Regions from separate parts of the Xanthobacter wiegelii genome, predicted to be linked through region 1. Evidence: riboswitches for the same ligand, from Rfam matches in the RefSeq annotation. Region 1 holds a riboswitch; the other holds the start of a gene.

Region 1 (15,524 bases):
GAGGATTTCCACCGCATGGGCCGCGCGGTGCAGAGCCACCTCGGCTATGCCTATGAGGACCGCATCCACCTCAACACCCACCGCTACGACCCGCCGCTGGTGCCCCGCCAGCTCACCCGCGGCGTGATCGAGCGGACCGACATGATGGGCACGCAGGTGATCCCCCTGCGCGAGGACAGCGCCCGCGCGGCGGCCCGCGAACTGATCGCCGCCGATGTGGAAGGCATCGTCATCTCCCTGCTCCACTCCTACAAGAACCCGGTGAACGAGCGCCGCGTGCGCGACATCGTGCTGGAGGAAGTGGAGAAGAGCGGCAAGAAGATCCCGGTCTTCGCCTCGGCCGATTACTATCCGGTGCGCAAGGAAACCCACCGCACCAACACCACCATCCTCGAAGGCTACGCCGCCGAGCCCTCGCGCCAGACGCTCTCCAAGATCTCCAACGCCTTCAAGGAGCGCGGCACCAAGTTCGACTTCCGCGTGATGGCGACCCATGGCGGCACCATCTCCTGGAAGGCGAAGGAGCTGGCCCGCACCATCGTCTCCGGCCCCATCGGCGGCGTGATCGGCGCGAAGTATCTGGGTGAAGTGCTCGGCTACAAGAACATCGCCTGCTCGGACATCGGCGGCACCTCGTTCGACGTGGCGCTCATCACCCAGGGCGAGATGACCATCAAGAACGACCCGGACATGGCCCGGCTGGTTCTCTCCCTGCCGCTGGTGGCGATGGATTCCGTGGGCGCCGGCGCCGGCTCCTTCATCCGGCTCGATCCCTACACCCGCGCCATCAAGCTCGGCCCGGATTCGGCCGGCTACCGGGTGGGCGTGTGCTGGAAGGAGAGCGGCATCGAGACCGTCACCATCTCCGACTGCCACATGGTGCTCGGCTATCTGAACCCCGACAACTTCCTTGGCGGCGCGGTGAAGCTGGACCGGCAGCGCTCGGTGGATGCCATCAAGGTGCAGATCGCCGACAAGCTCGGCCTCTCGGTGGAAGATGCGGCGGCCGGCATCATCGAGCTGCTGGACTCCGATCTGCGCGACTACCTGCGCTCCATGATCTCCGGCAAGGGCTACTCGCCGGCGAGCTTCGTGTGCTTCTCCTACGGCGGCGCCGGCCCGGTGCACACCTATGGCTACACGGAGGGCCTCGGCTTTGAGGACGTGATCGTGCCCGCCTGGGCGGCCGGCTTCTCCGCCTTCGGCTGCGCGGCGGCGGACTTCGAGTATCGCTACGACAAGTCCCTCGACATCAACATGCCCCCCGATGCCCCCGAGGCCGACAAGGTGAAGGCGGCCGAGACCCTTCAGGCGGCGTGGGAAGAGCTGACCCACAACGTGCTGGAGGAGTTCAAGCTGAACGGCTATTCGGCCGACCAGGTGACGCTCCAGCCCGGCTACCGCATGCAGTATCGCGGGCAGCTGAACGATCTGGAGATCGAGAGCCCCATGGCCTCCGCCGCCACCGCCGGCGACTGGGACCAGCTCACCGATGCCTTCAACGCCACCTATGGCCGCGTCTATGCGGCGTCCGCCCGCTCGCCGGAGCTGGGCTATTCGGTGACGGGCGCCATCATGCGCGGCATGGTGCCGATCCCCAAGCCCCGCATCCCGAAGGAGCCGGAAGAGGGCGAGACCCCGCCGGAAGACGCAAAGATCGGCACCCGCAAGTTCTATCGCAAGAAGAAGTGGGTGGATGCGCAGCTCTACAAGATGGAATCCCTGCGCCCCGGCAACCGCGTCATGGGCCCCGCCATCATCGAATCCGACGCGACCACCTTCGTCGTGCCCGACGGTTTCGAGACCTGGCTCGACGGGCATCGGCTCTTCCACCTGAAGGAGGTGTGAGGGCGGGCGCGTCTCAAGCAGAGCGGTGGGCCCCCTCTCCCCTTGCGGGAGAGGGATGGGGTGAGGGGTATCTCGCCGGTTGAACCGGCAGCGGAGCCTCGGGCGACATCCGCCCCCTCACCCCCGGCCCCTCTCCCGCGAGGGGAGAGGGGAGTACGCGCAGCGCTCTGCCATGGCCAATGCGCCGCCCACCCCTCACCCCCAGCCCCTCTCCCGCAAGGGGAGAGGGGAGAAACGGGAAGATGCCCTCTCCCGCAAGGGGAGAGGGGAGAAACGGGAAGATGCCCTCTCCCGCACGGGGAGAGGGGAGCAAACCCAAACAATCTCAAGAGGAAACGACCCCATGAACGTCAACGTCAAGCAGACCAGCCTTGAGGGCGCCACCCGCGGCATCGTCCGGGGCGGCGAGACGCTCAAAGAGCATCGCGACCGGCTGATGACGGCCACCAAGGCCACCGGCCATTATGCCGGCCTGAAGACCCTGGAGCTGCGCGAGAGCGAGCCCATCCTCTACAACAAGCTGTTCTCCCGCCTGCGCGCCGGCGTGGTGGATGCGCGCGAGACCGCCAAGAAGATCGCCGCCTCTCCCATCGTGGAGCAGGAGGGCGAACTGTGCTTCACCCTCTACAATGCGGCGGGCGACAGCCTTCTCACCTCCACCGGCATCATCATCCATGTGGGAACCATGGGTGCGGCCATCAAATACATGATCGAAAACAATTGGGAGGCCAATCCGGGCGTTCACGACCGGGACATCTTCTGCAACAACGACAGTCTGATCGGTAACGTCCATCCCTGCGACATCCACACCATCGTCCCCATTTTCTGGGAAGGCGAGCTGATCGGCTGGGTGGGCGGCGTCACCCACGTCATCGACACCGGCGCGGTGGGGCCGGGCTCCATGGCCACGGGGCAGGTGCAGCGCTTCGGCGACGGCTATTCCATCACCTGCCGCAAGGTGGGCGCCAATGACGAGCTGTTCCGCGACTGGCTGCACGAGAGCCAGCGCATGGTGCGCACCACCCGCTACTGGATGCTGGACGAGCGCACCCGCATCGCCGGCTGCCACATGATCCGCAAGCTGGTGGAAGAGGTGGTCGCGGAAGAGGGCATCGAGGCCTACTGGAAGTTCGCCTACGAGGCGGTGGAGCATGGCCGCCTCGGCCTGCAGGCGCGCATCAAGGCCATGACCATCCCCGGCACCTACCGGCAGGTGGGCTTCGTGGACGTGCCCTACGCCCATGAGGACGTGCGGGTGCCCTCCGACTTCGCCAAGCTCGACACCATCATGCACGCGCCCTGCGAGATGACCATCCGCAAGGACGGCACCTGGCGGCTGGATTTCGAGGGCGCGAGCCGCTGGGGCTGGCACACCTACAATGCCCATCAGGTGAGCTTCACCTCCGGCATCTGGGTGATGATGACCCAGACGCTCATCCCCTCCGAGATGATCAATGACGGCGCCGCCTACGGCACCGAGTTCCGCCTGCCCAAGGGCACCTGGATGAACCCGGACGACCGCCGCGTCGCCTTCTCCTATTCGTGGCACTTCCTGGTGTCCGCCTGGACGGCCCTGTGGCGCGGCCTGTCGCGCTCCTATTTCGGCCGCGGCTATCTGGAGGAGGTGAATGCGGGCAACGCCAACACCTCCAACTGGCTGCAGGGCGGCGGCTTCAACCAGTATGACGAGATCCATGCCGTGAACTCGTTCGAGTGCGCCGCCAACGGCACCGGGGCGACCGCGGTGCAGGACGGCCTCTCCCACGCCGCCGCCATCTGGAACCCGGAAGGCGACATGGGCGACATGGAGATCTGGGAACTGGCCGAGCCGCTGATCTATCTCGGCCGGCAGATCAAGGCGTCCTCGGGCGGCTCCGGCAAGTATCGCGGCGGCTGCGGCTTCGAGAGCCTGCGCATGGTCTGGAACGCCAAGGACTGGACCATGTTCTTCATGGGCAACGGCCACATCTCGTCCGACTGGGGCCTGATGGGCGGCTATCCCGCCGCCTCCGGCTATCGCTTCGCGGCCCACAAGACGGGGCTGAAGGAGCTGATCGCCTCCGGCGCCGACATCCCGCTCGGCGGCGACACGGACCCGGAGAACCCCACCTGGGACGCGATGCTGCCCAAGGCGCAGATCAAGCGCGACAAGCAGGCCATCACCACCGAGGAGATGTTCTCCGACTACGACCTCTACCTCAACTACATGCGCGGCGGCCCCGGCTTCGGTGATCCGCTCGACCGCGAGCCGCAGGCCGTGGCCGACGACATCAACGGCGGCTACGTGCTGGAGCGCCTCGCCGGCGATGTCTACGGCGTGGTGGTGAAGACCGGGCCGGAGGGCCTCGTGGTGGTGGACGAGGCGGCCACCAAGGCGGCCCGGGCGCAGATCCGCAAGGATCGCATCGCGAAATCCGTCCCCACCCGCGAGTGGATGAAGGGCGAGCGCGAGAAGATCCTCGCCAAGGATGCGGGCACCCAGGTGCAGCAGATGTTCGCCGCCTCCTTCAAGCTGGGCCCGAGGTTCGAGCAGCAGTTCCGGAGCTTCTGGGACCTGCCGGAGAGCTGGGTGCTCAACGAGGAGGACATCGGCGTGCCCACCTACGGCTCGCGCTACTCCATGGACATCTCCGAACTGCCGGACGTGCACACCGTGCAGTTCGTGGAGGAGTGAGGGGCATTTCCCCTTCCATCTGACGTCATGCCCCGGCTCGTCCGGGGCATCCACCCCGCGGCGAGAGCGGTGCCCAAGGCCCATGCGGCCCGATGAGCGGCACCGTGATCCCCCGGAACCCGGCCGTTGCCGGGTTCCATTCCCCGATGAGGAAGTCGGCAACAGCCGACTTCCGACGAGCCGGGGGATGACGCCGCAATGAAACCAATCAGGAGGAAACCATGTCCTATACCCGCGCCAAGATCGTCGATCTCGTGGAAGGCAAGATCGACCCAGATACGCTGCACCAGATGCTCTCCACGCCGAAGGACCCCGAGCGGTTCGTGACCTACGTGGAAATCCTTCAGGAGCGCGTGCCGTGGGATGAGAAGATCATCCTGCCGCTCGGCCCGAAGCTCTTCATCGTGCAGCAGAAGGTCTCGAAGAAGTGGACCGTGCGCTGCGAGTGCGGCCACGATTTCTGCGACTGGAAGGAGAATTGGAAGCTGCACGCCCGCGTCCATGTCCGCGACACGCCGCAGAAGATGGAGGAGATCTATCCCCGCCTCATGGCCCCGACGCCCGCGTGGCAGGTGATCCGGGAATATTTCTGCCCCGAATGCGGCACGCTCCATGACGTGGAGGCGCCGACCCCCTGGTATCCGGTGATCCACGATTTCGAGCCGGACATCGACGCCTTCTACACCGAATGGCTCGGCCTGCCGGTGCCGGAACGCGCGGCGGCGTGAGGGCAGGGTCGAGGCCCTGGCGCTAACCCGCCGTTCGCGCCCCCTCTCCCCTTGCGGGAGAGGGCCGGGGTGAGCGCCGTATGGCCCGCAGGCCGAAGCCCTGGAAGCGTTCACCCCTCGCCCCCAACCCCTCTCCCGCAAGGGGAGAGGGGAGCCCCTTGCGAGCCTCGCCGGGCTCTTCGCCGGGAGCCCGGCGTCGAGCGGGAGGAAGGGGGGCTCAGGGCCCCCCTTCCTTTCCCATGTCAGGCCCCGGCGCCCTCCGCCTTGCCTGCCATCGCACGCCGGGACGGGCGCGGCGCTGGCGGCTTGACGGCGGCGAGCGCCGCGACGGCGAGGCCGATCGCCAGCACCCACACCGCCGGGCGGGGGCCGAGATCGAGGGTAAAGTTCGCGTCCAGCACCAGCCACGGGTCCACGCGCGTCGCCAGCGCGTACCACAGCATCTCCACACCCGCCGTGAGCGCCGCCCCGACCACTGAGAGCCCGGCCATGCCGAGGGGCGTCACGCTCCTCCCGCCGCGCCCCGCGATGCGGAAGGCGAAGAGCAGCAGGAACAGGCCCGCCATCAGCACCGGCTCCGTCACATCCAGCTTCGACTGCATGAAGAAATGTACGCTGCCCAGCACCGCGATGGCATAGACGGCCATGTGCAGCCGGTTCCACCGCGTCGCGCCGAGGCGCTTGATGGCGCCGTCGGTGGAGGTGGCCCCCAGCGCCACGAGCAGCGCCACGGCCACCGCGCCGATGGTGAGATAGACCCGCAGCACGATCTCGCTCAGCGCCCGGCCGAAGCCCTGATCGATGATGTAGAGCGTGAGGTGCAGCGCCGCGTAGCCCAACGCGGCAAGGCCGAAGATGCGCCGTCCGAAATAGAGCTTCGGCAGGTTGAACAGCCGCCGCAGCGGCGTCACCGCCAGCGTCACGGCCAGGAAGCGGATGGCCCACAGGCCGGTGAAATGGATGGCTTCCGTCCACGGCCGCGCGCCCAGCTGGCCGTTGGCGGCAAGACCCACCAGCCAGACGGCGGGCAGGATGCTGGACACGAGGAACAGGGTCTTCTCGGGGCTGAAACGGCCGGAGCGCTCGTGAAACAGGGGCATAGGGTCCTTTCCGGCGAAACTGCGCGGACGCCCGTCCGGCGCCCGCCTCCCCTTACGCCGCCCCCTGCGGCGGCGTTACGGCCGGCGCCTGCACGATGGCGTGAGCACGCCAAGCCCGCGCGGCGTTTGAGCGTGGTCGCACGACGTGACTCCGCGCGGCGCCTGAGCGTGGCTCGCCCGCTCAGGCGTTCAGCTCGCCGTCGATCTGCGCCTTCAGGCCGGGATCGATGCCGAGCGAACCCGCAAGCCAGTCCAGATAGGCGTGCTCGGCGTCGTTGTCCGGACGGATGGCGAGGGCCGAGGCCGCGTAGATCTGGAGCGCCGCCTCGGGCGTCGTCGCGGCGGCCACCACCTCGTTGGGATCGACCGGGGTGGTGAGGATGGCGATCAGCGCGTCGCGCTCCGGCGAGGCGGTGCCCATGCGCTCCAGCCCGCCGCCGATGCGCGAGACCTCTTCCTCGTCGATCTCCCCGTCCGCCTGCGCGGCGGCGGCCATGGCCGAGAGCAGCACGCCGGAGAAGGCTTCCGGCCCGCCCGGCGCCGCGGCGGGGGAGAAGGCCGCGTCCGGCGAGCCGGAGGAGAAGGCCGAGCGCCCGCCGGAGCCGGCCTGCCATTTGCGCAGGGCCTTCCAGGCCAGCATGCCGATGATGGCGAGGCCGCCGTATTTCATCAGGTCGCTGCCACCGGAGGCGGCGGAGGGCTGATGGCCGGGCTGCGGCGAGGGCTGCGGCTGGCGATAATCGGAGGGCATCTCCGGCGGGGTGTAGCCGCCGGTCGGGTTCGAGCCGCCGCGGCCGAGGGCGTCCGCCGCGATATCGCCGAGCCCACCGCCCGCGCCGCCGGAAACGCCGCCCCCCCGCGTCGAGCCGCCGGAGGGTCGGCCCCCGCCGCCGAGGATCTGGCCGAGAATGTCCTCAAGCCCGCCGGTGGGACCCGCCGAGGCGCCGCCCGAGGGGCCGGACGAGGGGCCGCCTTGGGGCGCGCCCCGCCCGCCGCCGAGCACCTGTCCGAGAATATCGCCAAGGCCGCCCGGAAGGCCGGATGGCGCGCCGCCGCCACGCGCACCGCCGCTGCCCAGAACCTGCCCGAGGATGTCACCCAATCCGCCGGGCCCGCTGCCGCCCGAGCCGCCACCGCCGGGCGCGCCGCGACCGCCGCCGCCGGGCACCTGACCGAGAATGTCGCCGAGGCCGCCCGGAAGACCGCCGCCCGGCAATCCGCCCCCGGCCTGCTGCGCGCCGCCGCCCCGCACGCTGCCCGAGCCGAGCGCCGCGCCGATGAGCTGCCCGAGAAGATCACCCGTTCCGGCCATGGCTTCCTCCCTCATGATGCGGGCGCGCGGCCCGCTCGTGTTCGGCTGCTAGCACCTTATTGAGTCCAACCGCGGGCACGATCTCACGCAAGGGAAGAACGTGCACGCGAGCCGGGGGCCAGCGCCGGGCGCACTCTACGCCAGACTGCGGCGCCGCCCCAGCTTTTCACCGCCATCGCCCGGCTGATCCGGGAGATCCACGCTTCGGCCGGTGGGGGTGCGGCATCCGTAAACCCGGATGCGCGGCGGGGTGGATCGTCCGCACGGCGGGGGATGACGGCTGGAGATGGCGTTCAGCCGACGGGGAAACGAGCTGTGGGGGCCAGAGCTGGACCAAAATCCACGCCATGCCACGATCGTCTGACGACCGTCATCGCTGTCACGGGTTACCGCTGCGCATTCACCGTCATCGCCCGGCTGGTCCGGGCGATCCACACCTCCGCCGCTGGGGTGGCGGGTTCCGCAAAGCCGACGGGCGGTTGGGTGGATCCCCCGCACAAGGCGGGGGATGATGGCTCGTGAGAGCGAGGGGGATGGGCGAGGCCGGTCGAGAGTGGGCGCCCGCACGCCGCAGCGTGGCCCGTCCTACACCGCCACCGGGGCCTTGATGGCGGGGTGGGGATCGTAGCCGACGATCTCGATGTCCTCGTAGCGGAAGGCGAAGAGGTCCCTCGCCGCCGGGTTCAGGCGCAGGACGGGCAGCGCGCGCGGGGTGCGGGAAAGCTGCTCGCGGGCCTGATCGAGATGGTTCACATAGAGGTGCGCATCGCCCAGCGTATGGACGAAATCGCCGACGCCGAGCCCCGTCACCTGCGCCACCATGTGGGTGAGCAGGGCATAGGAGGCGATGTTGAACGGCACGCCGAGGAACACGTCCGCCGAGCGCTGGTAGAGCTGGCAGGAGAGCTTGCCCTCCAGCACGTAGAACTGGAACAGGCAGTGGCAGGGCGGCAGCGCCATCTTCGCCACGTCCGCCGGATTCCAGGCGGTGACGATGAGGCGTCGCGAATCGGGATTGCGGCGGATGTCCGAGACCACCTGCGCGATCTGGTCGATCACGCCGCCCTCTGGCGTCGGCCAGGAGCGCCACTGGTGGCCGTAGACCGGGCCGAGATCGCCGCTGGCATCCGCCCACTCATCCCAGATGGAGACGCCGTTTTCCTTCAGGTAGCGGATGTTGGTGTCGCCGGCGAGGAACCACAGAAGCTCGTGGACGATGGACTTCAGGTGCAGCTTCTTGGTGGTCACGAGCGGGAAGCCGGCCCCGAGGTCGAATCGCATCTGGTGGCCGAACACGGAGAGCGTGCCGGTGCCGGTGCGGTCGTCCTTGCGCACGCCCTCGTCGAGAATACGGTGCAGGAGCTGGTGGTAAGCTTCCATTAGGTATGTCCGGCCAAGATCAAGGCAGAGGGGCTCTCAAGCCTCACAAGGCTTTCGCCGAACCAGTCTAGCGCGCGGGCCGCAAGGCAGCCAGCCGCCGGCGGCGGGTGTCCACATATGCGCGCGAATAGGGTTGTCCGTTTCCTGATGCCATGCCGCCCCTGGGGAAGCTGTGGCGGGAGGGGCAGATAGCGGAAAAGTGAGTGATTTCCGCTGCGTATGACCTTCGGACACCCCCTATTTCGCCACGCGGCGGCCGTATTAGACCATCACTTAACGCTCGGATTGACGATCAAGGGCAAACGATATGAGTTCCCAGACCACCCTCCAGCAGACCACCCTCCAGGCCGCACTGATGGATGTTCGCGCCTATCTGGCGCAGCTGGCGCAGGCCGAGGACTTCCGCAACGAGGCCGCGTGGGAAGCCGGTTCCAGCTGCGCCGAGGAGCACGCCGCCAGCGACGCCCTCACGAGGCTCGACGAGGCGCTCCGCCAGATCAAGGCCGAGGCCCGCCCGCGCAAGCATGAGCGGTCGGCCAAGGACGAGCGGATGTCATCGCGCGGTCACGAGCGGGTGGGCCTGCACCACGCCCACATCGCGGCGTAACGCTCGCCGTCATCGGCGTGACCGTCCCCCATGCGTTCGCTGCGGTGCAGCGTTGACATTGGGCTTTCGTATACATCACAGTGGCCTTGTTCCAAGGGGGGCCCCGGAAGGGGCTGAGATATCGCAAGTTCGCGGAATTCATCTTCCGCGGCGCCGCGATGACCCTTCGAACCTGATCCGGGTCATACCGGCGAAGGGATCGGAACTTGTGCTTACCGGCGCTCAGCGTCGTCCCGCACCCGTCTCCTAGCTCACACCCCGGTTCTCGTTGAAAGCGCAAGCTGAACGGAGATCCGCAATGCTGGACGAAGCCTCGACGTCCTCCCTGAAAGTCACCACCGGGCCGCTGCCCCATTCCCGCAAGGTGTTCGTGTCCGCCACCCGGCCGGACGTGCGCGTCGCCATGCGCGAGATCGGGCTGTCCGATCCGTCCGAGCCGCCGGTGAAGGTGTACGACACCTCCGGCCCCTATACCGATCCGCAGTCCGTCATCGACCTCACCAAGGGCCTGCCGCAGCTGCGCGCCCAGTGGATCCGCGAGCGCGGCGATGTGGAAGAGGTGGACGGCCGGGCCTTCAGGCCCGAGGACGATGGCCTGAAGGCCGGCCAGTCCTCCACCTTGCCGCAGTTCGATCTCTCCGGCCGCAAGCCGCTGCGCGCCAAGCCGGGCAAGCGCCCGACGCAGATGGCCTATGCGCGCGCCGGCATCATCACGCCGGAGATGGAATATGTCGCCGCCCGCGAGAACCTCGCCAAGGTGAACGGCGGCGCCCATCCACACCATCAGGCCATGGGCCTCGGCGCCGCCATCCCGGCCGATATCACGCCGGAATTCGTGCGCCAGGAAGTGGCGCGCGGCCGCGCCATCATCCCGGCCAACATCAACCACCCCGAAACCGAGCCGATGGCCATCGGCCGGAACTTCCTCGTCAAGATCAACGCCAACATCGGCAATTCCGCCGTGACCTCGGGCGTGGCGGAGGAGGTGGACAAGCTGGTGTGGGCCACCCGCTGGGGCGCCGACACGGTGATGGACCTGTCCACGGGCAAGAACATCCACACCATCCGCGAATGGATCATGCGCAACTCGCCGGTGCCCATTGGCACCGTGCCGCTCTATCAGGCGCTGGAGAAGGTGAACGGCGTCGCCGAGGATCTCACCTGGGAAGTCTTCCGCGACACGGTGATCGAGCAGGCCGAGCAGGGCGTGGACTACATGACGGTGCACGCCGGCGTGCGCCTGCCCTTCGTGCCGCTCACCGCCAACCGCGTCACCGGCATCGTCTCGCGCGGCGGCTCCATCATGGCCAAGTGGTGCCTCGCGCATCACCGCGAGAGCTTCCTCTACGAGCATTTCGAGGAGCTGTGCGAGATCCTCGCCCAGTATGACGTCTCCTTCTCCCTCGGCGACGGCCTGCGCCCCGGCTCCATCGCGGATGCCAACGACGCGGCGCAGTTTGCGGAACTTGAAACCCTTGGCCAGCTCACCGAGATCGCCTGGAAGTATGATTGCCAGGTGATGATCGAAGGCCCCGGCCACGTGCCGCTGCACCTCATCCGCGAGAATGTGGAGAAGCAGCTCAAGGTCTGCCACGAGGCGCCGTTCTATACCCTCGGCCCGCTGGTGACGGACATCTCCCCCGGCTACGACCACATCTCCTCCGCCATCGGCGCGGCGATGATCGGCTGGTTCGGCACGGCGATGCTCTGCTACGTCACGCCGAAGGAGCATCTCGGCCTGCCCGACCGCGACGACGTGAAGACCGGCGTCATCTCCTACAAGATCGCCGCCCACGCCGCCGACCTCGCCAAGGGCCACCCGGCGGCGCGCATCCGCGACGACGCGCTCTCCCGGGCCCGCTTCAGCTTCCGCTGGCGCGACCAGTTCGCGCTGTCGCTCGATCCGGAGACGGCCGAGCGCTTCCACGACGAGACGCTCCCCGCCGAGGGGGCCAAGGTGGCGCACTTCTGCTCCATGTGCGGGCCGAAGTTCTGCTCCATGAAGATCTCGCAGGAGCTGAAGCTGGAAGCCGGCGACATCGCCCGCGCCCAGGCCGACAACCTCGCCTCCGCGGGCATGGCCGAAATGGCCCAGAAGTTCCGCGACGGCGGCGGCCTGATCTACACGCCCGCTCCCGAAGTCGCCCCTCCCCCGCCCGCCGCGGCGGAGTGAGCGGCACCTGAGCGTCGCCCTCCGGCTGGACCGGAGGGCCTTTTCGTCCCGCCCGAGCAACTGGTGGAGGGTCCGGCTTTTCCCGGCCCTCCGCGGAACCTATCGCCGACGCGCCACCAGCTCGGCCGCCACCAGATCCTCGATGGCCGCGCCCACGGACTTGAAGACCGTTATGGCGTCCGCGTCCGTCCGCCCCTCCGTCCTGCCGGCGCATAGCTCGTAGAGGTCGGCCTTCACCTGATCGGTGGACCACACCCCCGCCGCCGCCGGCAGCAGCAGGTCGCCGGCCTCGCCGAGGGCGCCGGCATAAGTGTCCACATAGACATCGCTGGCGCGGATGAGCGCATCGTCGCTCTCGCGCATGGTTGGGGTGAAGGCGCCCACGAGGTCCACATGGGTGCCCGGCCGCACGTCCCGCCCCAGCACCAGCGGCACGTCGGAGGTGGTGGCGCTCGTGATGATATCGGCGGCAGCGACGGCGGCGGACAGGTCGGGCGCGGGCTCGGCCGGCAGGCCTAGTGCCTTCAGCCGATCCGCCATGGCGGCGGCGCGCTCCGGCACGCGGCCCCACACCAGCACGCGGCGGATAGGCCGCACGGCGCAATGGCCCTGCGCCAGCTGGAAGGCGAGATTGCCGGTTCCGACCACGGTCAGCGTCTGGCTGTCCATCCGCGAGAGGAAGGTGGAGGCAAGCGCGGAGGTCGCGGCCGTCCGCCGGTTGGTGAGCGCATCCGCCTCGATGACGGCGGTGGGCACGCCGGTGGTGCCGTCGAACAGGGTATAGATCCCGTGCACCGCGCCGAGGCCCTTGGCGCCATTGGCCGGAAACACATTCACCAGCTTCACGCCGAACACCGCGCCGGGCCGCCACGCCGCCATGGTGAGGAGCCGGCCGGGCGTCTCGTCCGTGCCGACGTGATGGACGCCGCGCACCGGCGATTCCACCTCCGCCGCCGCGAAGGCCGCCCGGAGCGCCGGCACGAGGCGCTCATAGGTCAGCGCCGCCTCGACCTCGCCCGCATCATAGAACGCGATCATGCCGCCTCTCCCTTCCGGAAACCTCTTCTAGACCAAGAGCGGCCAAAGCGCCGCAACGGCACAGGGCGTTGCCGCGACCGCACGGAACCAAAGGGCGGCGCGGCCACTTGGTTCTGCAAAGGAGACCTTCGATGCACCACGATGCAGCGAGCCGCGGACCCATCCGCCATTTCCTCCACGAGGCCGGCAGCTTCTTCCACGCGCCGCCGGGCTCAGAGCCAATCCTCGAATGGCGCGCAAAGGCGGCAGGCAGCGAGGTGCTGATCTGCGACGGCATGCCCGTCGCGCGCCTCGACTGCCACGACCGCCGCTGGACGTGGCGGGTGCTGGATGACGCTTCCGCGCCGATCCGCGCGGGGTCCGAAGCCGAAGCCCGGCTGCTGGCGACCTTCTACGCGCGGCGGCTGCACGGTTGAGGCTCGGCCTCCATTTGCACCGGTGTCATCCCCCGGCTCGTCCGGGGGATCCACGGGACGGCCCAGTCGGGGTCCTTGATCTCTGGCGGCGGAGTGGATGGCCCGGACAAGCCGGGCCATGACTGTCCTTCAAGGGATGGCATTTTCCCTTGCCCCCGCCGCCGCGCGGGTGTGCTCTGACAGACGAAGCCTGCAACGAGGGGCGAGATGGCGCCACGGGCGAGCTGGAAGGGGTTTCTCACCGTCGGCGCGCTGAGCTGCGCTGTCGGGCTCTATGCGGCTGCCTCCACGTCCGAGCGCATCAGTTTGCACATGGTCAGCCGCAAGAGCGGCCACCGCCTGCGCCGGCAATATGTGGACGAGGAAACCGGCGAGCCGGTGGAAAACGACGCGCAGGTGCGCGGCTACGAAGTCTCCAAGGGCGAATACATCACCATCGAGCCCGAAGAAGCGGCGGCTGTTCTTCCGGACAACGACAAGACGATTTCCATCGACGCCTTTCTGCCCTGCGACGGCATCGATACGGTCTATCTCGACCGCCCTTATTTCCTCGCTCCGGTGGACGAGGCCGCCGCCGAGGTTTTCGAAATCCTCAAGCGCGGGATGGCGGCCCAGAAGGTCGCCGCGCTGGGCGAGGCGCTTCTGTTCCGCCGCGTGCGCCGGCTGCTCATCCGCCCGACCGAGGAAGGCGGCGCGCTGCTCGCCTCCACCCTCTCCTTCGATTACGAGGTGCGCTCGGCGCAGGAGGCGTTCGCCGACGTGCCGGAGGTGAAGATCACCGCCGAGATGCGCGATCTCGCCACCCACATCATCAAGACCAAGGCCGGCACATTCGACCCCATGGCCTATCAGGACCGCTACGAGAGCGCCTTGGCAGAGCTGGTGCGCGCCAAGATGGAAGGCAAGCCCCTCCCGAAGGCCCCGCCGCGCAAGGAAGAGAAGGTGGTGGACCTTCTTGAGGCCCTGCGCGCCAGCGCCAAGGCGACAGAGCGCGCCAGCGCCAAAGCGACAGGGGGCGCGAGCGGGAAGGCTTCCGGCAGCGGCAAGAAAGCGCCGGCCAAAGCCAAGGCCGGCAAGAACGCCGCCGCCGAGAAGCCAGCGCCATCCCGCAAGACCACCCGCAAGGCGAGCTGAGAGGCGAGCTGACCCATGGCCGACCTTGACCGCTACCGCGCCAAGCGCGACTTCGCCGCCACCCCCGAGCCCTCCGGCGCCGATAAGCGCAAGGGCAAAGGCGCGGCGACGCGGCCGGAGGGCGTGTTCGTCATCCAGAAGCATGCGGCCCGTCGCCTGCACTATGACTTCCGGCTGGAGATGGACGGCGTGCTGAAGAGCTGGGCCGTCACCCGCGGCCCCAGCCTCGTGCCCGGCGAGAAGCGCCTCGCCGTGCATGTGGAGGACCACCCGCTGGACTACGGCGGCTTCGAGGGCACCATCCCCAAGGGCCAGTATGGCGGGGGCAACGTGATCATCTGGGATCGCGGAACCTGGACCCCCATCGGCGATCCGCACAAGGCCTATGCCAAGGGCCACATGGAATTCACCCTCGACGGCGAGAAGCTGCACGGCCGCTGGCATCTGGTGCGCATGGCGCCGCGCAACGGCGAGAAGAACGAGAACTGGCTCCTCATCAAGGCCGAGGACGCCTTCGCCCGCCCCGAGGACGCGCCCGACATCCTGGAGGAGGAGCCGCTCTCGGTCGTATCCGGCCGGGACGTGGCCGCCCTCTCACCGGATGATCCGCCGCCCCGGAAGCGCGCTGAAAAGCCGGCAGCCCGACCGGCCGCGAAGAGCACCCGCAAGACGCCCGCGAAGGCCACCGGCGCCGCTCCGGAGACGCCCGGTGCGAAGAGCGGCACGCCCGCGTCCCTCGCTCTCCCGAAAGGCGCCAAGAACGCCCCCCTCCCCGCCTTCGTGCCGCCCGCCCTCGCCACTCTGGCGACCAAGGCACCGGCCGGCTCCAGATACCTCCACGAGATCAAGTTCGACGGCTACCGCATCCAGGCGCGGGTCGAAAACGGGGCGGTCCGCCTCCTGACCCGCACCGGACTCGACTGGACCGATCGATTCGGCACCGGCATCCCTGCCGAACTCACCCGATTCCCCATCCGAACCGCACTTTTCGACGGTGAAATCGTCGTCGAATCCGGCAATGGCGCCACCGATTTCTCCGCCCTTCAGGCCGATCTCTCGGAGGGCCGCAGCGACCGCTTCGTCTATTATGTCTTCGATCTTCTCCACCTCGACG
Region 2 (15,524 bases), 1.9 Mb from region 1:
GTTCACCGAGACCGACATCAACTTCCAGCGCGTGCCGACGGTGGACACCTCCAACCCGTTCATCGCCCGCTGGATTCCGACGCCGGACGAGTCGATGGTCGTGATCCGCTTCCGTGACCCACACGGCATCGATTTCCCGTACCTGCTGTCGATGATCCACAACAGCTTCATGTCGCGGGCGAATTCCATCGTCATCCCGGGCAACAAGCAGGATCTCGCCATGCAGCTCCTGCTGACCCCGCTCATCATGAAGCTCATGGACCGCAAGCGCCGCGCCGCCTGAGGCGGGCGCGACAGTCCCTCCCCCGCGCCGGGGGGAGGGCGAGGGGGAGGGTGGCACGTTCTTGAGCCCCGAAGCCCGGGCGACCTTGGACGCGTGGCTGCCGCCCTCCCCCCACCTCTTCCGGACGGAGCGTGGCCCCCTCCGGCACGAGATGGCGCGTGTTGCGTAACCGATTGAAGGCCCGCCCTCCCCGCCGACTCCGGGACGGGATCTCCGGGCGCGCGAGCCGAAGGGAGAACACCATGACCGCCCACGCCGCTGCCATTGCCGCTGCCGAAGCTCCGGCGCCCGTCGACCGTTCGCCCGGCGCGCTCGGCTGGCCTGTGACGGCGGCCCTGCGTGCGCTCGCCATGGACGGCGTGGAGCAGGCCAAATCCGGCCACCCCGGCGCGCCCATGGGCATGGCCGAGATCGCCGCCGTGCTCTGGCGCGAGCATCTGCGGCACAATCCGGCGGACCCGTCCTGGCCGGACCGCGACCGCTTCGTGCTCTCCAACGGGCACAGCTCCATGCTCATCTATGCGCTCCTGCACCTCACCGGCTACGATCTGCCGATTGCCGAGCTGAAGCGCTTCCGCCAGCTGCATTCGCGCACGCCCGGCCATCCCGAGCTGGGCATGACGCCGGGTGTTGAGACCACCACCGGCCCGCTCGGCCAGGGCCTCGCCAATGCGGTGGGCATGGCCATTGCCGAGAAGACGCTGGCGGCCCAGTTCAACCGGCCGGGCCTTTCCATCGTCGATCACCGCACCTTCGTCTTCCTCGGCGACGGCTGCCTGATGGAGGGCGTGAGCCACGAGGCCTGCTCCCTCGCCGGCCGGCTCGGCCTCGGGAAGCTCGTCGCCTTCTATGACGACAACGGCATCTCCATCGACGGCAAGGTCGAGGAGTGGTTCCCGGACGACACTCCGGCCCGCTTCGCCGCCTATGGCTGGCAGGTCGTCCGCGACGTGGACGGCCATTCCCCCGCGCAGCTGCGGGCGGCGGTCGAGGCGGCGCTTGCCGAGACCGGCAAGCCGACGCTGATCTGCTGCAAGACCACCATCGGCCGCGGCGCCCCCACCAAGGAAGGCCACCAGGACACCCACGGCGCCCCGCTCGGGCCTGAGGAGATCGCCCGTACCCGCGCCGCCATGGGCTGGGAGCATGCGCCCTTCGAGGTGCCGGACGACATCTACGCTCTGTGGAATGCGCGCAAGGACGGCGCCGCCCGCCAGTCGGCGTGGGAGGCGCGGATGGAAGCCTATGCGCGCGCCTATCCGGCGGAGGCCGCCGAATTCCGCCGCCGGCTCAAGGGCGACCTCTCTCCCGCCTTCGTGGCGACTTATGACGCAGCCCTCAAGGCAACGGTGGAGAAGGCCGAGACGGTGGCCACCCGCAAGGCCAGCCAGCTCGCGCTGGCTGCTCTCGCCCCGGCGGTACCGGAATTCCTCGGCGGCTCGGCGGACCTTGCCCATTCCAACCTCACCACCTTCCCCGGCGCCGTACCCATCACCCGCGATCCGGCCGGCAACCAGATCTTCTACGGCGTGCGCGAGTTCGGCATGTCGGCGATCGCCAACGGCATCGCCCTGCACGGCGGGTTCATCCCCTTCGTCGCCACCTTCCTCGTGTTCTCGGACTATGCCCGCAACGCCATGCGCATGAGCGCGCTGATGGGCCAGCGGGTGATCTACATCCTCACCCACGATTCCATCGGCCTCGGCGAGGACGGCCCCACCCACCAGCCGGTGGAGCATGTGGAGAGCCTGCGCCTCATCCCCAATCTCGACGTGTGGCGCCCCGCCGACACGGTGGAGACGCTGAGCGCGTGGCACGCCGCTTTGACGCGCAAGAACGGGCCGAGCGCCCTCATCCTCTCCCGTCAGAACCTGCCCTGCTGGCCGCGCGACGCCGCGCAAATCGAGGCGATCGAGGCCGGCGCCTATGTGCTGCGCGAGAGCGAGGGGCTCGCCCGCGCGGTGCTGGTCGCCACCGGTTCCGAGGTGAAGCTGGCGGCGGCGGCGGCGGACCTGCTCGATACCGCCGGCATCCCGACCCGCATCGTCTCCATGCCCTGCCGCGAGCGCTTCGAGGCGCTGACCGAAACCGAGCGTGCCACCCTGTTTCCCAAGGGTGTGCCCGTGGTGGCGGTGGAGGCGGGCGTGACCCGCGGCTGGCGCGGCCTCTCCGGCACGCGCGCCGACGCCATCACCGCCATCGGCATCGACCGCTTCGGCGAATCCGCGCCGGAAAAGGATCTCTGGCCGCTCTTCGGCTTCACGCCGGAGGCCGTGGCGGACGCCGTGCGGCGGGTGGTGGGGTGAGAAACGCCGCGTCTGTGGCCCGCTTCTACGGCCGTCATGCCCCCGGCTTGTCCGGGGCATCCACCGGCCCGCATGACCGGTGAAGGACAGCGGACACCGGCCAAACGGCATCGTGGATCCCCCGGACAAGCCGGGGGATGGCGGGACGAACGGGACCATGGCGCTCGCATTCCGAGACGCCGACTTGAACATTGAAGAGGAGAGGACAATGGCCCTCGTTTCCATGCGCCAGCTGCTCGACCATGCGGCGGAGCATTCCTACGGACTGCCAGCCTTCAACGTGAACAACATGGAGCAGGTGAAGGCGATCATGGATGCGGCGCGCGCCACGTCCTCGCCGGTCATCCTGCAAGGCTCCGCCGGCGCCCGCAAATATGCCGGCGAGCCGTTCCTGCGCCATCTCATCGCCGCCGCCGTGGAGGCCTATCCCGAAATCCCGGTGGTGATGCACCAGGACCACGGCGCCTCCCCCGCGGTCTGCATGGGCGCCATCAAGTCCGGCTTCTCCTCGGTGATGATGGACGGCTCCCTGAAGGAAGACGGCAAGACCCCCGCCGACTACGACTACAACGTCTCCGTCACCGCCAAGGTGGTGGAACTGGCCCATGCGGTGGGCGTGTCGGTGGAAGGCGAGCTTGGCTGCCTCGGCTCGCTGGAGACCGGCAAGGGAGAGGCCGAGGACGGTCACGGTGCCGAGGAGGCCCTCGACCATTCCCGCCTGCTGACCGATCCGGACGAGGCCGCGCAGTTCGTGAAGGCCACCCAGTGCGATGCACTGGCCATCGCCATCGGCACCTCCCACGGCGCCTACAAATTTACCCGCAAGCCCACCGGCGACATCCTCGCCATCGACCGCATCAAGGCGATCCACCAGCGCATCCCCACCACCCATCTGGTGATGCACGGCTCGTCCTCGGTGCCGCAGGAACTGCTTGAGGAAATCCGCACCTATGGCGGCGACATCAAGGAGACCTACGGCGTGCCGGTGGAGGAGATCCAGGAAGGCATCCGCTACGGCGTGCGCAAGGTGAACATCGACACCGACATCCGCCTCGCCATGACCGCCGCCATCCGCCGCGTCGGCGCCAAGAACAAGAGCGAGTTCGACCCGCGCAAGTTCATGGCCGCCGCCATGGACGAGGCGAAGAAGGTCTGCATCGCCCGCTTCGAGGCCTTCGGCTCCGCCGGCAAGGCGGAAATGGTGCGCCCCATCGAGCTGGACGACATGGCGCGGCGCTACGCATCCGGCGAACTCGCGCAAGTGGTGCATTGAACGGGTGCATTGAACGGGTGCATTGAGCGGACGGCTGGCGCCCACGCGGCGCCGTGCCTATAGAGTGCCTGAGGCGGCCATGGCCGCCTCTTTCCCCGGACAAGCCACAGCGAAGCTGGAGCGCTGATCCGGGATCCATGGAAGGATCCTGCGCAGCAGGCTCTTTTCAGGGACGGTCATGAAGGGAGCCGCCTTCGGCGCAGTCTTGTGCCGGACCCCGGCTCTCCAGACGTTGAGGAGATTGCCATGGCCCGCGCCTATCCCATCATCGCCCCGTCCATTCTTTCGGCGGACTTCACCCGCCTCGGTGCCGAGGTGGATGCGGTGCTCGAGGGCGGTGCCGAGTGGATCCATTTCGACGTGATGGACAACCATTACGTCCCCAACCTCACCATCGGCCCGCTGATCCTCCAGTCCCTGCGCAAGGCGACGAAGGCGTTCGTGGACGTCCACCTCATGGTGAGGCCGGTGGACGGCATGATCGAGGCCTTCGCGAGCGCCGGCGCCGACCTCATCTCCTTCCACCCGGAAGCGTCCGAGCATGTGGACCGCTCGCTCCAGCTCATCCGCTCCAAGGGCGTGAAGGCGGGCCTGGTGCTGAACCCGGCCACCCCCCTCTCTGTGCTGGACTACACGCTGGAGCAGCTCGACCTCGTGCTGGTCATGTCGGTGAATCCCGGCTTCGGCGGGCAGGCCTTCATCCCCTCGGCGCTGGACAAGCTCAAGGCCATCCGGGAGCGCATCGACGCCTCGGGCCGCGACATCCGCCTGGAGATCGACGGCGGGGTGAAGGTGGACAATATCGGCGCCATCGCGGCCGCCGGGGCGGACACCTTCGTCGCCGGCAGCGCCATCTATGGCGCCAAGGACTATGCCGCGACCATCGCCGCCATGAAGCGCGAAATCGCCGCCGCGACCGGCACCGCTGCGGCGGCGTGAGGCTATCTCAAGCGGTGCGGCTCCTGAGCGAAGACGCTCGGCACCGGTCGAAGACCGCAGCCGAGCCGATCAATGCCCCGGCCGGCGCGGCGCGATGATCTCGCCCCGTGCCCGTTCCGCCCGCTCGATCAGGTATTTTGCCACCAGCGTGAACAGTGCCACGCCGGCGAGCACGGTGGCGGCTGCGAAGGCCGCGACCGTGTGGCTGTCCTGATAGAGCAGCTCGATCTGCAGCGGCAGGGTCGAGGTCTGGCCCCGGATGTTGCCAGAGACGATGGAGACGGCGCCGAACTCGCCCATCACCCGCGCATTGCACAGGGCCGCGCCGTAGAGCAGCGCGAACTTCACGTTGGGCAGGGTGACGAGCCGCAGCACGTCAAAGCCCGAGGCGCCCAGGCTCACCGCCGCTTCCTCCTCGTCGCGCCCCTGCGCCATCATCAGCGGCACCAGCTCGCGCAGCACGAAGGGCGCGGTGACGAACAGGCTGGCGAGGATGATGGCCGGCACCGCGAACATGATCTTGATGTCGTTTGCCTGCAGGAACGGCCCGAACAGCCCCTGCGCCCCATAGACGAAGAGATAGGCGACGCCGGCCACGATGGGCGAGATGGAGAAGGGCAGCTCCGCCAGGGCCAGCAGCAGGTTGCGGCCGCGGAAGGAGAATTTCGTCACCGCCCAGGCCGCCGCGATTCCGAAGGCGGTGTTGAGCGGCACGCAGATGATGGCGGCGAGCAGCGTCAGCCCCACCGCGTGCAGCGTATCGGGCCGGGCGAGCGCTTCGAGATAGGCCGGGAGGCCGCGCGCGAAGGCCTCGGCGAAGATGACCGCCAGCGGCGCGATCAGCGCCAGCGCAGTGGTCGCCAGCACCAATGTGAGAATCACCGCGCGGGTTGCCGTGCCGTCGCCGACGCGCAGGCGGTGGCGGTTGACGGGATACGCCATCAGGCATCCCCCATCGCGAACTTCTGGTGCCACGCCTGCACGGCGTTGACGATCAGCAGCATGAGGAAGGCGAGGCCAAGCATGGTGACGGCGATGGCCGCCGCGGCGGCATAGTCATATTCCTCCAGCCGGATGAAGGTGAGCAGCGCCACGATCTCGGTGCGGAACGGCTGGTTGCCGGCGATGAACACCACCGCGCCGAACTCGCCCAAAGAGCGGGCGAAGGCCAGCGACGTGCCGGCGAGGAAGGCCGGGAAGATCGCGGGAAAGATGATGCGGCGGAAGATGGTGAGGTCGCTCGCGCCCAGCGTCGCGCCTGCCTCTTCCAGCTCCGGCTCCATGTCCTCCAGCACCGGCTGCACCGTGCGCACCACGAAGGGGATCGAGGTGAAGGCCATGGCGCAGACGATGCCGGCCGGAGCGTAAGCCACCTGAATGCCCCACTGCGCCAGCGGCGCGCCGAACCAGCCGTTCTTGGCGAACAGCGCCGTCAGCGCGAGGCCAGCCACCGCCGTGGGCAAGGCGAAGGGCACGTCGACCATGGCATCAAGCAGGCGCTTGCCGGGAAACTCGTAGCGCACCAGCACCCAGGCGAGGGCAAGGCCATAGACCGCGTTGAACAGCGCCGCCAGCGCCGCCGTGGTCAGCGTCACCTGGAAGGAGGCGAGCGTGCGCGGCGAGGTGATGATGGCGATGTAGCGCTCGAAGCCCACATCCGCCGCCTTCAGCAGCAGCGCGCCGATGGGCAGGAGCACGATGAGGCCGAGATAGAGCAGCGTGAGGCCGAGCGAGAGCCGCAGGCCCGGAATGACGCTTCGGCGCGACTGGCGGCTCAGCATCGGCAGCGCGAAGCGGGGGCGGGGCATGGGCTCTTAGGGGGCATCTTGCGCTGGAGGGTCGGGCCGACGTCGCGGCATACGGCCGTTATGGCGCGCACGGGCGGAAATGTCATGCTTGGCCGGGATAAAAATTAAACACCGCGAAATCGCTGTGATTTCACGCCACAAAAAAGGGCCGCGAGGCGGCCCCTTCCGTCTTCTTCGGTTGCTTCGGTTGCCTTGGCTCAAAACCCCGGCAGGTCGAAGGCGCCCGGCAGCGGCCAGCGCAGGCCAGTGATCGGGCCGGGCCCAGCGGCGGTGGGTCCATAGGTCGGGTAGAAGTAGCCGGGCGAAAGCGCGTAGTCGAGATAGGACTTGGAGCCGGGCTTCACCACGGTTCCGGCGTCGAGATACGAGCGGCGCTCGACGACGATACGATTGCGCTTCTTCACCGTCTGCGCCTCGGCGCTGTCGGCGGAAGCGATGGAGAAGGCACCCGTGGTCGCCGCGATGGCCGCGACCGCCAGCGACACCGAGAGCGCCGTCTTCAGGCCCGTGCGGGCAAGAGAAGCGAAGGCGGTGAACGAAGCGAAACCCATGGCATCCTCCCAGATCGGCGCAGGGCCGACCTTGACTGGATTAATAGACGTTTGTCCCCTGCGCAAGGAAACCCGCCTCCTCGGCGCCATGTTCCCGCCGTCTCGCGGCCGGCGCGTGGCGTTCACGCAACAGTCGCTTGCGCCGATGGCATGGCTGATCGCGAATCTTCGATTTGCAAGGCTAGGGGGTTCGGCCTAAAAGCACGGTCTTCGGCCGCATGGGCCGATACATCCGAGGAACATCATGGGTTACAAGGTCGCCGTCGTCGGCGCCACGGGCAACGTGGGCCGGGAGATTCTCTCGATCCTCGACGAGCGGGGCTTCCCCGCGGACGAGGTCGTTGCGCTCGCTTCGCGAAAGTCGCAGGGCGTGGAAGTCTCTTACGGCGACAAAACCCTGAAGGTGAAGGCGCTTGAGACCTACGACTTCTCCGACACCGACATCTGCCTGATGTCGGCCGGCGGGGCCGTGTCCAAGGAATGGTCGCCGAAGATCGGCGCGCAGGGCTGCGTCGTCATCGACAATTCGTCCCAGTGGCGCATGGACCCGGACGTGCCGCTGATCGTTCCCGAGGTGAATGCGGACGCCATCGTCGGCTTCTCCAAGAAGAACATCATCGCCAATCCGAACTGCTCCACGGCGCAGCTCGTGGTCGCGCTGAAGCCGCTGCATGATGCCGCGACCATCAAGCGCGTGGTGGTCTCCACCTACCAGTCCGTCTCCGGCGCCGGCAAGGACGGCATGGACGAGCTGTTCTCCCAGACGCGGGCCATCTTCGTCTCCGATCCGGTGGAGCCGAAGAAGTTTCCGAAGCGCATCGCCTTCAACCTCATCCCGCAGATCGACGTCTTCATGGACGACGGTTACACCAAGGAAGAGTGGAAGATGGTGGCCGAGACCAAGAAGATTCTCGACCCCAAGATCAAGCTCACGGCCACCTGTGTCCGCGTGCCGGTCTTCATCTCCCACTCCGAGGCGGTGAACGTGGAGTTCGAGAAGGAGCTTTCGGCCGACGACGCGCGCAAGATCCTGCGCGAGGCGCCGGGCATCCTCGTCATCGACACCCGTGAGCCGGGCGGCTACGCCACCCCCCACGAGGCAGCCGGCGAGGACGCGACCTACATCTCGCGCCTGCGCGACGACCCGACCGTGGACAACGGCATCGCCTTCTGGTGCGTGTCGGACAATCTGCGCAAGGGCGCCGCGCTGAACGCGGTGCAGATTGCCGAGGTGCTGGTGAACCGCAAGCTCATCACCGCCCGTTCCAAGGCGGCGTGAGCGTTTCAACACTTTGAGAGTGACGGACGGCCCGCTTCGGCGGGCCGTTTGCTTTTGGGGGTCAGCGCGGCCGGGAGCGGGTGCGCTGCGCCACGGCCACCACCAGCGCCACGCCTGCGGCGAAGGCGATGGTCTCGGCGTCCGGCACCTCGCCATTGATCGGCCAGGCGAGGCCCACCGTCACGAAGGTTTGCAGCAACTGCATCTGCCCGACGCGGGCGATGCCGCCTGTGGCGAGCCCGGCGTTCCAGAAAAAGAAGCCGATGAGCTGGCTGAACAGGCCGAGATAGACCAGCGCCGCCCAGGAGGCGCCCGCAACGTCCCCCGCCCCGCCCCATGGAAAGGTGAGGAGCGCGAGCGGCAGCGTCACCGGCAGGCAGAGGATCAGCATGAAGGCGATCACCTCCCACCCCGACATGGTGCGGGCGAGGCCGCCCGAGACGGCGTAGCCGATGGCGCAGGCGATGACGCCGAGGAACAGCAGGCTGTCGCCCATCCCCAGCGCACCGCCCGCGCCATTGCGCAAGGCGAAGGCCACCACCAGTCCGGCCCCCACCGCACTCGCGGCGAACAGGCCGAGGCCCGGCCGTTCCCCGGCCAGCAACATGGCGGCGATGGCCGTGCACAGGGGCAGAAGTCCAAGCACGATGCCGCCATGGGCCGCCGGCACCGTCTGGGTGGCGACGCCGATGGCCAGCGGGAACACGAAAATCAGGCAGGCGGAGGAGACAGCGAGGCGCCACAGCACCGCGCGCTGGCCGAACGGCCACGGCCGGCGCATCACCAGCACCAGCCCCAGCGCCGCGAAACCTGCGAGGGCCGCGCGGCCGAAGCTGATGAAGGAGGGGCTGAAATCGTGCAGGGCAAACCGCGTGAGGGGCAGCGTCGCGCCGAACATCACCACCGCGACGAAGCCGAGAAGAAGCCCTATGGCCAGACGTCGATCCATGCGGCTCCCGGCGCTGTTCAGGGCCGCTTCATTAGGACGTGTGCAGCTGAAAAGACAGCGAAACCGCTTGATATGACCATCAGGAACCGTGATGGCGCGAAAAACGCAGGTGAAAGGCGGCACCGTCGCCGCTATGGTGGCGCGCCGCCGAACCCGTGCCATCCCAGCGCGCGGCCCTGAAGAGCGAGAACATGATCCAGTCCCAGCGTCCCGGCCATGACGTCGACCCCAAGCTGCTCGAAATCCTGGTCTGCCCCCTCACCAAGGGGCCGTTGGAATATGATCGCGAGCGCCAGGAGCTGATCTCCCGCGCAGCGCGCCTCGCCTATCCCATCCGCGACGGGATCCCGATCATGCTCGCCGACGAGGCGCGCCAGCTGGACGAAAGCGAACTCAACCGCTGAGGTCCGCCGCGTCCCACGCGCCCGCCTCTTGCAGTTCTGCGGCCGGCATGAGTAAATAACAGATACGGCCTGGGGTGCCGCGCATCATGCGCGGCTGAGATCATACCCATCGAACCTGTCTGGATCATGCCAGCGTAGGGAGATGCCGATGAGCGAGAGCTTGTCGCAGTTTGTTTCCGCACCATCGTCGCAAGCCGGCTCCGGATCGGCAGGCAAGGCGAAGCCCCGTGTGGCGATCGTCGGCGGCGGCGTCATCGGCCTCGCCCTCGCATGGCGCCTCGCTGACGCCGGCTGCCCGGTGGACCTGTTCGATGCCGGCGAGACCGGGCAAGGCGCGAGCCGCGCCGCCGCCGGGATGCTCGCCGCCTGCGCCGAGGCCGAGCCGGGCGAGGAAGGCCTGCTCCCCCTCACCCGCGCCAGCCAGACCCTTTGGCCCGCCTTCGCCGCGGAGCTGGAGCGCATCTCCGGCGAGCCGGTGGACCTGCGCACCGAAGGCACGATCACCATCGCCCTCACGGCGGATGACCTCGCCAAGCTGCGCCACCTCTTCGCCTTCCAGCAGGGGCTGGGCCTGCCCGTCCAGTGGCTCAGCGCCGCCGAGGTCCGCCGACGCGAGCCCTATCTGGCGCCACGCCTCGCCGGCGGCGTGCTGAGCCCGCAGGACCACCAAGTCGACAACCGCAGGGTGGCGGCCGCGCTGAAAATCGCCGCGCTCAAGGCTGGCGCGAGGCTCCACGAACACACCCCGGTCAGCCGGGTGGAGACGGCCGGCGGCCGCGCCACCGGCGTCGTCACGGGCGAGACGCACCATGCCGCCGACGTGGTGGTGCTCGCGGCCGGCGCCTGGAGCCGGGGCGTGGACATCACCCCGGCGACGCCGCTGCCGGTGCGCCCCATCAAGGGCCAGATGCTCTCCCTGCGCATGGACCCGGCCGCGCCCATCCTCTCCCATGTCCTGTGGGCACCGGGCTCCTACCTCGTGCCTCGGCGCGACGGACGTCTCATCATCGGCGCCACCACCGAGGAGAAGGGGTTCGACACGGACCTGACGGCCGGCGGCCAGCTGGCGCTGCTCACCCATGCGTGGCGGGCGCTGCCGACGCTGGAGGAACTGAGCATCGTCGAGCAATGGGTCGGCTTCCGCCCCGGTAGCCGGGACGACGCGCCCATCCTCGGCCCGAGCCCGGAGGTGGACGGCCTCGTCTACGCCACCGGCCATCACCGCAACGGCATCCTCCTTCTACCCGTGACGACGCAGGTGATCGCCGACCACATCCTCGGCGGCACAATGGCGGATGTCGCCCTGCCGTTCGGCGCGGAGCGCTTCGGCCCGCCGCGCGCGGCGGCGGAGTGAGCACCATGCTGGCCCTGAAGGTGAACGGCGCCGAGGAGGCCCATCCCGTGGCCACCGTCGCCGACCTGCTCGTCGCCAAAGGGCTGGAGCCGGAGCGCAAGGGCATCGCGGTGGCGGTGAACGGCGCCGTGGTGCCCCGCCGCACCTGGACCGAGGCGCGCCTTTCCGCAGGCGACGCCGTTGAGATCATCGAGGCCAAGCAGGGCGGTTGAGCCCCGGCCCAACAAAACAGGGCGCTCCTGAATGGGCGCCGGGAAGAAGCACCATGAGCGCGTTCCAGACTCCCAACGCCGATCCCCTCGTCATCGCCGGACGCACCTTCTCGTCACGGCTGTTCCTGGGCACGGCGGGCTATCCCAACCAGAAGGTGTTCCTTGATGCGCTCGCCGCCTCGGGCAGCGAGATGGCGACGGCCTCCATCCGCCGCATCAGCCTCGCCGGCTATGAGGAGAGCCTGACGGACCTGCTCACCGGCCGCGTCCACATCCTGCCCAACACCGCCGGCTGCCAGACCGCGAAGGACGCGGTGCTCACCGCCGAGCTCGCCCGCGAGGCGCTGGAGACGGACTGGGTGAAGCTGGAGGTCATCGGCGACCGCGAGCTGCTCTATCCCAATGTGGAGGAGCTGCTGAAGGCGACGGAAGAGCTGGTCTCGCGCGGCTTCGTCGTGCTGCCCTATTGCAACGACGATCCGGTCACCTGCCAGAAGCTGGCCGATCTCGGCGCCGCCACCGTGATGCCGCTGGGCTCCATGATCGGCACCGGCCTCGGCATCGCCAACCCGCACATGATCGAGCTGATCTGCGCCCGCTCCCCGGTGCCGGTGGTACTGGATGCAGGCATCGGCACCGCCTCCGATGCGGCGCTGGCCATGGAACTGGGTTGCGCGGCGGTGCTGCTGAACACCGCCGTCTCCAAGGCGCTTGATCCGGTGCGTATGGCCACCGCCTTCCGCCACGCGGTGGAGGGCGGCCGCCTCGCCCGCCTCGCGGGGCGCATTCCGCGCAAGCTTCACGCCGAAGCCTCCAGCCCCGAATTCGGCCTCGTCGGGAGCTGACCCGCTGACCCGCCTGCCATCGCCGCCGCTGCTGCTCATCACCGACCGCAGGTTGGCGCGCGGCGATCTGGCGGACGTGGTAGGCGCGGCCTGCGCCGGCGGCGTTCGGTGGATCAGCCTGCGTGAGAAGGATCTTCCCAAAGCGGAACAGATCGCGCTTGTCGCCCGCCTGCGCATCGTCACCGCGCCATGGGGCGCGCGCCTGACGCTCCACGGGACACCGGAGCTGGCGCGCGCAGCTGGCGCCGACGGCGTGCACCTGTCCGGCGGTGGGGATGCTGCGGCGGCCCGGGCGCTGCTCGGCCCCGACGCGCTGGTGGGCCTCTCCGCCCACAGCCTCGCCGAAGCCGCTGTGGCTGCGCCAGGCGTCCTCGACTACCTCACCGCCAGCCCGGTTTTCCCTACCACCTCCAAGCCGGGGCACGGCCCGGCTCTAGGCGTGGCCGGCCTTGGAGCCTTTGCCCGCACTTCGTCGGTGCCGGTGATCGCCCTCGCGGGCATCGACGCGGATACCCTGCCGATCTGCTTCCGGGCTGGCGCGAAAGGCGTCGCCGTCATGGGCGGCATCATGCGTGCGGAAGACCCCGCGGCGATCGTCGCGACCCTCCTCGCAGGGATTCCCCCACACGCCATCTGATCCGATTCGGAGCGGACTCAGCTTTGGCGCGCACCCGCCACTTTGATAAGCCTCACCATGGCGGATCGCTGCCAGATCAAGGGGGGAAATCCATGACCATAAATCGACGCACGCTGCTTGCGGGCTTGGTTGCCTGTCCCGTTTGCGCCACTGCCGCACGCGCCTCCGAGGGCGCGCACTGGACGTACGAAGGCCTTGGCGGCCCGCAGGAATGGGGTTCGCTGGAGAAAGGCTTTTCCGCCTGTTCGGTCGGCACCCAGCAGTCGCCCATTAATCTTGAAGGCGCGGTGAAAGCCGAGAGCGCCGGCCCCATGCTCGCGTGGAAACCGTTCGCCTACAAGGTGGTGAACAATGGCCACACCATTCAGGCCGACGTGACCGGGGACGGCGGCACCGCCACCCTCGGCGGCAAGACCTATGCGCTGAAGCAGTTCCACTTCCATGCGCCGAGCGAGCATGCCGTGGACGGCAAGCGCACCGCCATGGAAGCGCATTTCGTCCATGCCGCGCCCGAGGGCGGGCTTCTGGTGGCGGGCGTCTTCATGGTGCCCGGCACGGCCAATGCCGCTCTCTCCACCATCATGGCGGCGGCGCCGCGCGCGGCCGGAGACAAGACGCTGGCCGCCCCGCTCAATCCGGCTGGCTTTCTGCCATCGGCCCGCGGCACCTATCGCTACGAGGGGTCGCTGACCACCCCGCCCTGCTCTGAAATCGTGGACTGGAACGTGTTCGCGGCGCCCATCGAAGTGGCGCAGGCGGATATCGACGCCTTCCGCGCCATCTTCCCCATGAACGCCCGCCCGCTGCAGGCGGTGAACCGACGTTTCCTTCTGCGCCTCAACTGAGACGAAGCAGGGGACGGGAGGCGCCGCTATGGGGGGCGCCCACGTGCTTTCCATCGGGGAAGGACGCCGCGCCCTCCCCGACTCCCTCACGCTCGCGTCAGGCGCGCGTCAGCCCCGCGTCACTTGGCGATGAGCAGAATGAGCTGCTGGCCGGCGGGGGCATCCAGCTCCGCTTCGGTCAGCTTGCCGTCCTTGTTGGCATCGGCATCGTTGAAGCGCTTGCGGACGATGATGAGCCACTCGTCCAGCTCCAGCGTCTTGTCACCGTCCTTGTTGAACTGCGCCCAGTCCTCGTCGGACAGCCGGCCCTTGGTCTCGGCGGCCTCCAGGGTCTTGTCCTTGTCGGGATTGATGGCCTTGAACACCTTGGTCCCGAGGTCGATGGCCTCGACGATCTCGACGGTGCTGTCCTTGTCCTTGTTGTACTTGCGAAGGAATTCCTTGCCGGTGAGGGCGAAGGCCGACCCCGTGGCAGCGAGCGAGACCGCGGCGACGACGCCGAGGGAAATCATCCTGCGCTTCATGGCAAAACCTCCCGATTTTTGACATCAAGACTGGGATACGTCCGCACCGATCCCGGCACAAGAACGCCGGGCGGCGTCCGAATGGCGCACGGGTTGAAAAAAAGGGCCGGTGCAATGCACCGGCCCTTCGTTCTTTCAGACGGTCCGATCGCGCGTGGCGATCAGTCCTCCTTCTCGACCTCGTCGACGGTGGCATCGGCGGCGCGCTGCTTCAGCGCGGCACCCAGGATATCGCCGAGCGAAGCGCCCGAATCCTGCGAGCCGAACTGGGCCACGGCCTCACGCTCTTCCGCGATTTCCATCGCTTTGATGGAGACCTGCACCTTGCGCGCCTTGCGGTCGAACAGGGTGACGCGGGCGTCGAGCTTGTCGCCGACCGAGAAGCGCTCGGGGCGCTGGTCGTTGCGGTCACGAGCGAGCTCGGAGCGCTTGATGAAGGCGGACAGATCGGTGCCGGTGAGCTTCACCTCGATGCCGCCGTCCTTCACGTCGGAGACTTCGCAGGTCACGACCGCGCCCTTCTTCACCTCGCCCGCGTCGGCGAAGGGATCGCCGGCCAGCTGCTTGATGCCGAGGGAGATGCGCTCCTTCTCGACGTCCACGTCGAGCACCACGGCCTTCACCATGTCGCTCTTGCGGTATTCGTCGATCACCTGCTCGCCCGGACGGTTCCAGTCGAGGTCGGAGAGATGGACCATGCCGTCCACATCGCCGTCGAGGCCGAGGAACAGGCCGAACTCGGTCTTGTTCTTGACCTCGCCTTCCACCACCGCGCCGGGCGCATACTTCTCGGCGAAGGCCTCCCAGGGGTTCTGGAGGGTCTGCTTGAGGCCGAGGGAGATGCGGCGCTTGGCCGAATCCACTTCCAGCACCTGAACCTCGACCTCCTGGGAGGTGGAGACGATCTTGCCGGGGTGGACGTTCTTCTTGGTCCACGACATCTCGGAGACGTGGATGAGGCCCTCGATGCCGGGCTCCAGCTCCACGAACGCACCGTAGTCGGTGATGTTGGTGACGCGACCCTTGAAGCGGGCCTCCACCGGATACTTGGCCTCGATGCCCTCCCAGGGATCGCCCAGAAGCTGCTTCATGCCGAGCGAGATGCGGTGGGTCTCGTGGTTGATCTTGATGATCTTGACCTTCACCGTCTGGCCGATGTTGAGCACCTCGGTCGGGTGGTTCACGCGGCGCCAGGCGATGTCGGTGACGTGCAGCAGGCCGTCGATGCCGCCGAGATCAACGAACGCACCGTAATCGGTGATGTTCTTGACCACGCCGTCGATGGCCTGACCCTCTTCGAGGTTCTGCACCAGCT

What was found. Region 1 has a riboswitch for thiamine pyrophosphate ahead of thiC (phosphomethylpyrimidine synthase ThiC). Riboswitches for the same ligand answer to the same signal wherever they lie in the genome.
Region 2: another riboswitch for thiamine pyrophosphate. It lies ahead of thiO (glycine oxidase ThiO); the one in region 1 lies ahead of thiC (phosphomethylpyrimidine synthase ThiC).

What each region holds. Positions count from the first base shown of each region.
Region 1 is NZ_CM195529.1:2,075,271-2,090,794, reverse strand. It holds gene V5F63_RS09670 (hydantoinase/oxoprolinase family protein) at 1-1,848, shown strand, start outside; gene V5F63_RS09665 (hydantoinase B/oxoprolinase family protein) at 2,192-4,522, shown strand; gene V5F63_RS09660 (acetone carboxylase subunit gamma) at 4,744-5,250, shown strand; gene msrQ (protein-methionine-sulfoxide reductase heme-binding subunit MsrQ) at 5,493-6,350, opposite strand; gene V5F63_RS09650 (tellurite resistance TerB family protein) at 6,532-7,662, opposite strand; gene V5F63_RS09645 (thymidylate synthase) at 8,248-9,042, opposite strand; gene V5F63_RS09640 (hypothetical protein) at 9,350-9,649, shown strand; TPP riboswitch at 9,734-9,866, shown strand; gene thiC (phosphomethylpyrimidine synthase ThiC) at 9,948-11,822, shown strand; gene lhpI (bifunctional Delta(1)-pyrroline-2-carboxylate/Delta(1)-piperideine-2-carboxylate reductase) at 11,922-12,860, opposite strand; gene V5F63_RS09625 (hypothetical protein) at 12,992-13,276, shown strand; gene ku (non-homologous end joining protein Ku) at 13,484-14,410, shown strand; gene ligD (DNA ligase D) at 14,426-15,524, shown strand, end outside.
Region 2 is NZ_CM195529.1:3,939,244-3,954,767, forward strand. It holds gene V5F63_RS18370 (phosphoribulokinase) at 1-283, shown strand, start outside; gene tkt (transketolase) at 526-2,589, shown strand; gene fba (class II fructose-bisphosphate aldolase) at 2,798-3,862, shown strand; gene rpe (ribulose-phosphate 3-epimerase) at 4,109-4,801, shown strand; gene cysW (sulfate ABC transporter permease subunit CysW) at 4,871-5,743, opposite strand; gene cysT (sulfate ABC transporter permease subunit CysT) at 5,743-6,609, opposite strand; gene V5F63_RS18400 (hypothetical protein) at 6,807-7,160, opposite strand; gene V5F63_RS18405 (aspartate-semialdehyde dehydrogenase) at 7,405-8,439, shown strand; gene V5F63_RS18410 (DMT family transporter) at 8,501-9,388, opposite strand; gene V5F63_RS18415 (Trm112 family protein) at 9,580-9,792, shown strand; TPP riboswitch at 9,853-9,952, shown strand; gene thiO (glycine oxidase ThiO) at 9,941-11,146, shown strand; gene thiS (sulfur carrier protein ThiS) at 11,152-11,358, shown strand; gene V5F63_RS18430 (thiazole synthase) at 11,412-12,203, shown strand; gene V5F63_RS18435 (thiamine phosphate synthase) at 12,241-12,840, shown strand; gene V5F63_RS18440 (carbonic anhydrase) at 12,933-13,685, shown strand; gene V5F63_RS18445 (EF-hand domain-containing protein) at 13,805-14,209, opposite strand; gene rpsA (30S ribosomal protein S1) at 14,371-15,524, opposite strand, start outside.